2 regions of the Arthrobacter sp. 147(2020) genome follow, and region 1 is predicted to be linked to the other one. Evidence: riboswitches for the same ligand, from Rfam matches in the RefSeq annotation. Region 1 holds a riboswitch; the other holds the start of a gene.
What was found. Region 1 has a riboswitch for thiamine pyrophosphate ahead of HMI58_RS10960 (3-oxoacyl-ACP reductase). Riboswitches for the same ligand answer to the same signal wherever they lie in the genome.

Region 1 (3,396 bases):
CCCATCGTCGCTGCCATCTTCGAGGGCGAGCGGGTCATCGAGGGGTTCCGGTCTCTCGCCGGCGCCACCGAGCCTACGGCCGCCGCTCCCGGTACCATCCGTGGCGATCTGGGCCGGGACTGGGGCCTGAAGGTGCAGCAGAACCTGGTCCATGGTTCGGACTCGGCTGAATCGGCCGAGCGCGAAATGGGTATCTGGTTCGCCTGAGCACCAACTCACCGGATTCTACCCGGGGCGCCGGAAGGTGCCTCGGGTAACCGATGTTGTAGCGTAGTCCCATGACTGAATATCGCAGACTTGGCAACTCCGGACTGAACGTTTCAGTGGTAGGGCTCGGGTGCAACAACCTGGGCCGCGCCGGAACGCCCACCGAGACGCAGCGTGGTACCAACGCCGTCATCGGAGCGGCCATCGATGCGGGAATCAACTTCTTCGACGTGGCCGATTCCTACGGGAAAACTCCCGGTCTGAGCGAGGAGATGCTGGGCAAGGCCCTCGTCAAGAACCGCGACGACGTGCTCATCGCCACCAAGTTCGGGCTGGACCTCAAGGGCGCCAACGGTCCGGATTGGGGTGCGCGCGGATCGCGCCGCTACATCATGAAGGCCGTCGACGCGTCACTGCGGCGCCTGGGCACCGACTGGATCGACCTGTACCAGTTCCACGCCCCGGACCCGCTGACGCCCATCGACGAGACCCTTTCGGCGCTGGACGCCCTCGTCACCAGTGGCAAGGTCAGGTACATCGGCCACTCCAACCGGGCTGGCTGGCAGATTGCCGAGGCCGAGTTCGTGGCCCAGCTCGGCGGATACACCCCCTTCATTTCCGCCCAGAACCACTGGAACCTCCTCGAGCGCAAGATCGAAGCCGAGGTGGTCCCCGCAGCCGAGGCCTACGGGATCGGCATGCTCCCCTTCTTCCCCCTCGCCAACGGCCTGCTGACCGGCAAGTACAGTGCCTCAAAGGTTCCCGCGGGCAGCAGACTCACCCACTCCCGCACCAACCTGCTGGACGGCGCCGACTGGGACCAGCTCGCCGACTTCGGAGCTTTCGCGAGGGCCCGGGACCTGACCGAGCTGCAGGTGGCTTTCTCCTGGCTGGCCGCCCAGCCGTCAGTCGCCTCGGTCATCGCCGGCGCCACCAAACCGGAACAGATCGAGCAGAATGCCCAAGCCGTGTGCTGGGTGCCGTCAGAAACGGAGCTGCAGGAACTCGACCGCATCTTCCCCCGCGCCGCCTAGGCCGGCCGACTGACGCCTGACCGGGCACCGAGGAACCAGGACTGAGCAGGGCAGTGGTCAATCCATGACCAGCCCGCCATCAACCACCAGATTCTGTCCGGTCACGGATCGGGCCCAGGGCGAGGCGAAGAAGAGAACAGCGGCGGCGAACTCCTGCGGCGTGGTCACCCGCCCCAGCGGTGTTGATGCTGCGATGAAATCGAAGACCTCCTCAGGGGTCGCGGCGCTGGCGTCAGTGGTGCGCAGCAGGCCCCCGGAGACCATATTGACTGTGATGTTCTGGGGCCCGAGGTCTTTCGCCAAGGTTCGGGTCAGCGATAGCAGGGCCGCCTTCGCCGCGGTGTAGTCGTGATACGGCACCACAGGGTTCTGGAACAGGTTAGTGCCGATGTTGATGATGCGCCCGAATTGATGCTGGCGCATTCCCGGAAGTGCTGCCTGTGTGGTGTTGATCCCGGCCCTGACGCTGCCAGCGAACTGGGAGCTGAACTCATCCCAACTGATCTCCGCTGCGGTGGAGCGCGCGTCGCCATTGAAAGTGAATGATGCCAGCGCGTTGTTCACCACAGTGGTGACTGGGGCTCCGAAGTGCTCGCGCGCCCGTTCGAGCAGGTCGCCGACCTGCAAAGGGTCAGTCACATCCGCGGCTCCAGCCCACGCCCGTGCCGGACCGATCTGGGCGGCGAGCTCGTGGGCCCGGTCTGCGCTGGTCCGGTAGTTGATGACTACGCGGGAGCCTTCAGCCGAGAATGCCTCGACGATGCTGCGGCCCAGGCCCCGACCGCCACCGGTAACCAGGACAATTTGTTCGGTGAGTTGCATGGATTACCCCATCTGACATTGTGTGAAATTGGGGCGAAAAGACGCATGAACCGACCAAAAGGCCTGATGGACATCCCTTCGCCAGTTCGAACTGGATCAGGTTCAACGGGTGTCATCTCAGCCAGCATCAAACCGGCACCCCGTGTCGCTCCCCATACAGTAACCACGGAGCAGGCCGCACCGCTACCTGATAGGCCAGGAGGGGAATTTGTGGAGGTTCGGGGCGGAGCGGTTAGGGTGGTGACCATGGCACGGGGTGCTGCTCATCAGGAGCAGCTGAGAATCTACACCCGTTGAACCTGATCTAGTTCGAACTAGCGAAGGGATGTCGTGGATGACTGTTCGTCATGCATCATCTGATTGTGCCCAACTCCTCGCCGAGCTGAGGAAAGAATCTCCGTTGGTCCAGTGTCTGACCAACGCCGTGGTGACCAACTTCACTGCCAACGTTCTTCTCGCCGTGGGTGCTGCGCCCGCCATGGTGGATGTTCCTGCGGAAGCCAGCCAGTTCGCCTCCGTCGCGTCGGGGATCCTTATCAATCTGGGGACCCCCCACAGGGACCAGCAGACGGCGATGACCGAAGCCGTGGTTGCCGCGAATGCCGCCGGAACGCCGTGGGTGCTGGACCCCGTGGCCGTCGGATTCCTCTCTGTCCGAACTGAGCTTGCCGACGCGCTGACCGCACGAAACCCGCGGATTATCCGGGGGAATGCCTCCGAGATCCTCGCGCTGGCGGGTGCTGGCTCCGGCGGCCGCGGAGTCGATTCCACCGACGATCCGCTGGATGCCCGGGACGCGGCCCGGGCACTCGCGCAGTCGACGTCGTCGGCGGTGGCCATTTCAGGCGCCCACGATTTCGTGGTTGGCCCGGAGGGGGATGCCGTCGTCGTAGCGAACGGGAATGCCCTGCTGACGAAGGTGACGGGCGGCGGCTGCGCGCTGGGGGCCGTCATGGCTGCCTTCGCCTCCCTGACCGACGACGCTGTCCTCGCGGCCACTGCGGCCACCGGCGTGTACACAGTTGCTGCGGAGCAAGCGGCTGCGCGGGCGCACGGGCCAGGAAGCTTCGCCATCGAATTCCTCGACCGGCTGGCGGCCGTCACCCCCGAGGACGTCGCAAGGGGTTTGAATCTCCGCGCGGTGAGCGTATCGGACAGCGCGCGATGAGTCGATGGAACGACTCCGTGACTCTTCGGGAGCATCTATCCCTCTACCTGGTGACTGACACTGGCTTGTGCCAACCGACGCCGGTAGCTGAGGTTGTTGCAGCGGGGGTGGCCGGCGGCGCGACAATGGTTCAGGTGCGCGACAAGAACGCGTCGACCAAGACAC
Region 2 (3,396 bases), on a different contig from region 1:
GAGCTCAGCGGGCGGTTCAACGTGCTCTACGCCGTGCCGTTCGCGGTCCGGTTCATCTATAAGCTCGTGATCGCCAGCTTTGAGGTGTTCTGGCTTTCGTTGACCCGCGGGCCGCACCTCGTGAACGCCGTCGTCGCCGTGCAACTGCGCAGCCAGTCGGATCTGCTGGTCACCACCACCGGGCACGCCCTGTCCCTCATCCCCGGCTCGCTGGTGATTGAAGTGGACCGCTCCACCTCCACCCTGTATCTGCACTGCCTGAACGTCGCCACCCCCGAGGACGCGGCGAAGATCCGCTCCGACGTCCGGACCACGGAGGCCTGGCTGATCAAGATCATGGGAACGCGGGACGACCTGGCGCTGCTCCAAACCGAGCAACGGTTCGACGAAGAGAACGACTCCCGCCAGGAAGGGGCCAGCACATGATGGTTGTCGCCATCTTCATCGCCGCGGGGCTGCTCATCCTGGCCGCCCTGTGCGCCCTGTACCGCATCGCAAGGGGTCCCTCGATCCTGGACCGGGTGCTTGCCATCGACGTGCTGCTCGCCACCATCGGTGGGGCACTCGCGATGGACATGGCGGTCAACCGGCACCTGGACAATGTGGTGCTCCTCGTGGCCATCTCGGTGATCGGGTTTATCGGCTCGGTAACCGTGGCGCGCTTCGTGACGGACAGGAAATAGGACATGAACGAGACAGTGATTGACGCACTCACCGCCGTGTTCCTGATCGGCGGCGCTCTCATGTCCGTCGCTGCCGGCGTCGGGCTGCTTCGGTTTCCCGACCTGCTGACCAGGATGCATGCGGCCACCAAACCCCAGGTACTGGGGCTGCTGCTGTTCCTGCTGGCCATGGCGCTCCAGCTGCGCAGCTGGATACTGCTGCCCGTGCTGTTGGTGTGCTGGATTTTCATGCTCCTGACCGTCCCCGTTTCGGCGCATATGGTGGGACGGGCGGGCTACCGCACCAAGCACCTGCGGCGGGACCTGCTCAGCATGGACGAGCTCGACGAGATCGTGGAGAAGGCGGCCAACAAAAGGGCGCCCGGCCGGAATCCGACCGAGCGCCCCGACGAGACGTAAAGAACTGCGGTTTACGTCAGGTCGCGGGTCTTCGCGAACCGGAGGGCCGCCTTCTGCGTGGTGCGGTTTGTCAGGACCTGGAGGACCGCGCGGACCGCACCGGAAATCAGGGCGAAAGCGATGGCGGAGCGCAGGCTGTTCTCAAGGGCATCCTCGTCCTTCGGCGTCGCCTTGCCGGTGGTCTTGTGCCAGATGAAATCCACTAGCTTGGCGCCGACAATTCCGGCCCCGAGGCTCAGCGCAACGCCGAGCAGTTTCATAAGCTGATTCATGGGTGTCTCCTTCGATGGTGGCTCTTTTTCCTAGCCTAGCGTTTCCCTCAGCAGACAACGACGCATCCACTGCTGGGGTCCGCCCGGTTTTGGTTGACGCGTTCGGCTCAGGTGTAGAGTTGAAACTGCTAAACATACGACAGGGGAGCGCCGCTCAGATGATGAGCGGGCGCTGAGAGTGCGGACTACCGCAGACCCTCGAACCTGATCCGGCTAGTACCGGCGAAGGGAGTCGAGTATCTCAGGGTGCCCGGCCAGTGGCATTGCTGCGGGCCCCAGGTACCCTCCCCTCCTGTACCTCAGGAGGAATTCATTATGGCTTCATCACAGGCACGAACCCAGAGCACCCCCACGTACCGCCCCACCTATCAGTGGCGGGTGGTCGATATCGTCGTCGCATCGGTGGTCGCCGTTGCCGTCGGGGTGGTCTTCTTCGCCTGGTCCGCCGGTTACACGGGGATCTCGGCGATCACCAGCGCGTTCCCGCCCCTGGCCGGACTGTATACCGGTGGGTGGCTGATCGCCGGGGTTCTCGGCGGTCTCATCATCAGGAAACCCGGCGCGGCCATCTACTGTGAGGTACTGGCGGCAGCTGTCTCAGCGCTGCTCGGCACCCAGTTTGGCCTGACCACCCTGCTGTCCGGCGCCATCCAGGGCCTCGGCGCAGAATTGATCTTCCTGCTCTTCCTGTACCGCAAATGGAACCTCGGGGTGGCGCTGCTCGCAGGACTGGGTGCGGGGCTGGCCCTGGCAATCAGCGAGAACATCCTCTACAACGCCCTCTGGGCCTTCGAATGGCAGCTCATGTACGTGGTCTTCGCATCCATCTCCGGTGTGGTGATCGCGGGCCTTCTCTCGTGGCTGGCCGTCCGGGGGCTTGCGAAGACCGGCGTGCTGTCCGCTTTCGCCGCCGGTCGAACGGCTGACGTCTAACCGGTATGGCCGAGCACACGAGGGAGCGGGCAGCCGTCAGCATCGCCGCCCGCGGCTGGAGCTGGCGGCACGCCGGGCGTAAGAGACCAGCGGTCCAGGACATTGATCTGGTGGTTCAGCCAGGGGAACGGGTGTTGCTGCTCGGTGCCTCCGGTTCCGGGAAGTCCACCCTACTGCACGGCCTGGCGGGTGTGCTCGGCGACGACGGCCAGGGGGAGGAACACGGTTCCCTCACCCTCGACGGAAGCCCGCCCGGTCGGGTCCGGGGACGTGCGGGGCTGGTGCTGCAGGACCCTGACACGCAGATAGTCCTTGCCCGGGTGGGCGACGAGGTGGCGTTCGGAGCCGAGAACCAGTCCGTCCCCCGGGCGGAAATCTGGGAGCGGGTCCGGCAAGCGCTCGACGACGTCGGGTTGGACGTCCCCCTGGACCGGTCGACAACGGCGCTCTCGGGCGGGCAAAAGCAGCGCCTCGCGCTCGCCGCGGTGCTGGCCATGCAGCCTGGGCTATTGCTGCTGGATGAACCGACAGCAAACCTCGACCCGGAGGGGGTCCTGGAGGTACGCGACGCAGTCGTCCGTGTCCTGGAGCGAACCGGCGCCACTTTCGTGGTGGTGGAACACCGGGTAGCGGTCTGGGCGGATGTGGTGGACCGGGTGGTGGTGCTGGCGGCCGACGGCGGTATCCTCGCCGACGGCCCGCCGGACACTGTGCTGACGGATACCCGAACCCGCGCGCGGCTGGCGGAGGCTGGGGTCTGGATCCCGGGCCACCAGCCAGCTGTGCCCGGCCTGCTGCCATCCCCGGGGGACCCCCTGCTGGCTGCCCGTGGGCTTTCGGTGGCGCGGACCAAGCGTGGCCCGGTGGTGCTCGACGACGTCGACGTCGAGCTGCAGGCGGGGTCGTCCCTCGGTATCGTCGGACCCAACGGAGGTGGCAAGTCCACGCTTGCGCTGACCCTGGCGGGGCTCCTTCCACTGCGGGGTGGGGTACTGGAGGCCGCTCCGGCGCTCGCCCGTGGCGCCGGCACCAATCCTCATGGTTGGAAGTCAGCCCAGCTGGTGACCCGGATCGGAACCGTGTTCCAGGAACCCGAACACCAGTTCCTC

Region 2: linked by a shared signal. The riboswitch ahead of HMI58_RS05765 (ECF transporter S component) and the one ahead of HMI58_RS10960 (3-oxoacyl-ACP reductase) in region 1 are both predicted to bind thiamine pyrophosphate.

The regions. Positions count from the first base shown of each region.
Region 1 is NZ_JABFOM010000014.1:68,838-72,233, forward strand. It holds gene ndk (nucleoside-diphosphate kinase) at 1-207, shown strand, start outside; gene HMI58_RS10955 (aldo/keto reductase) at 279-1,241, shown strand; gene HMI58_RS10960 (3-oxoacyl-ACP reductase) at 1,299-2,063, opposite strand; TPP riboswitch at 2,120-2,216, opposite strand; TPP riboswitch at 2,306-2,406, shown strand; gene thiM (hydroxyethylthiazole kinase) at 2,398-3,231, shown strand; gene thiE (thiamine phosphate synthase) at 3,249-3,396, shown strand, end outside.
Region 2 is NZ_JABFOM010000005.1:103,176-106,571, forward strand. It holds gene HMI58_RS05745 (Na+/H+ antiporter subunit E) at 1-426, shown strand, start outside; gene HMI58_RS05750 (monovalent cation/H+ antiporter complex subunit F) at 423-683, shown strand; gene mnhG (monovalent cation/H(+) antiporter subunit G) at 687-1,082, shown strand; gene HMI58_RS05760 (DUF4235 domain-containing protein) at 1,094-1,354, opposite strand; TPP riboswitch at 1,486-1,602, shown strand; gene HMI58_RS05765 (ECF transporter S component) at 1,670-2,287, shown strand; gene HMI58_RS05770 (ATP-binding cassette domain-containing protein) at 2,293-3,396, shown strand, end outside.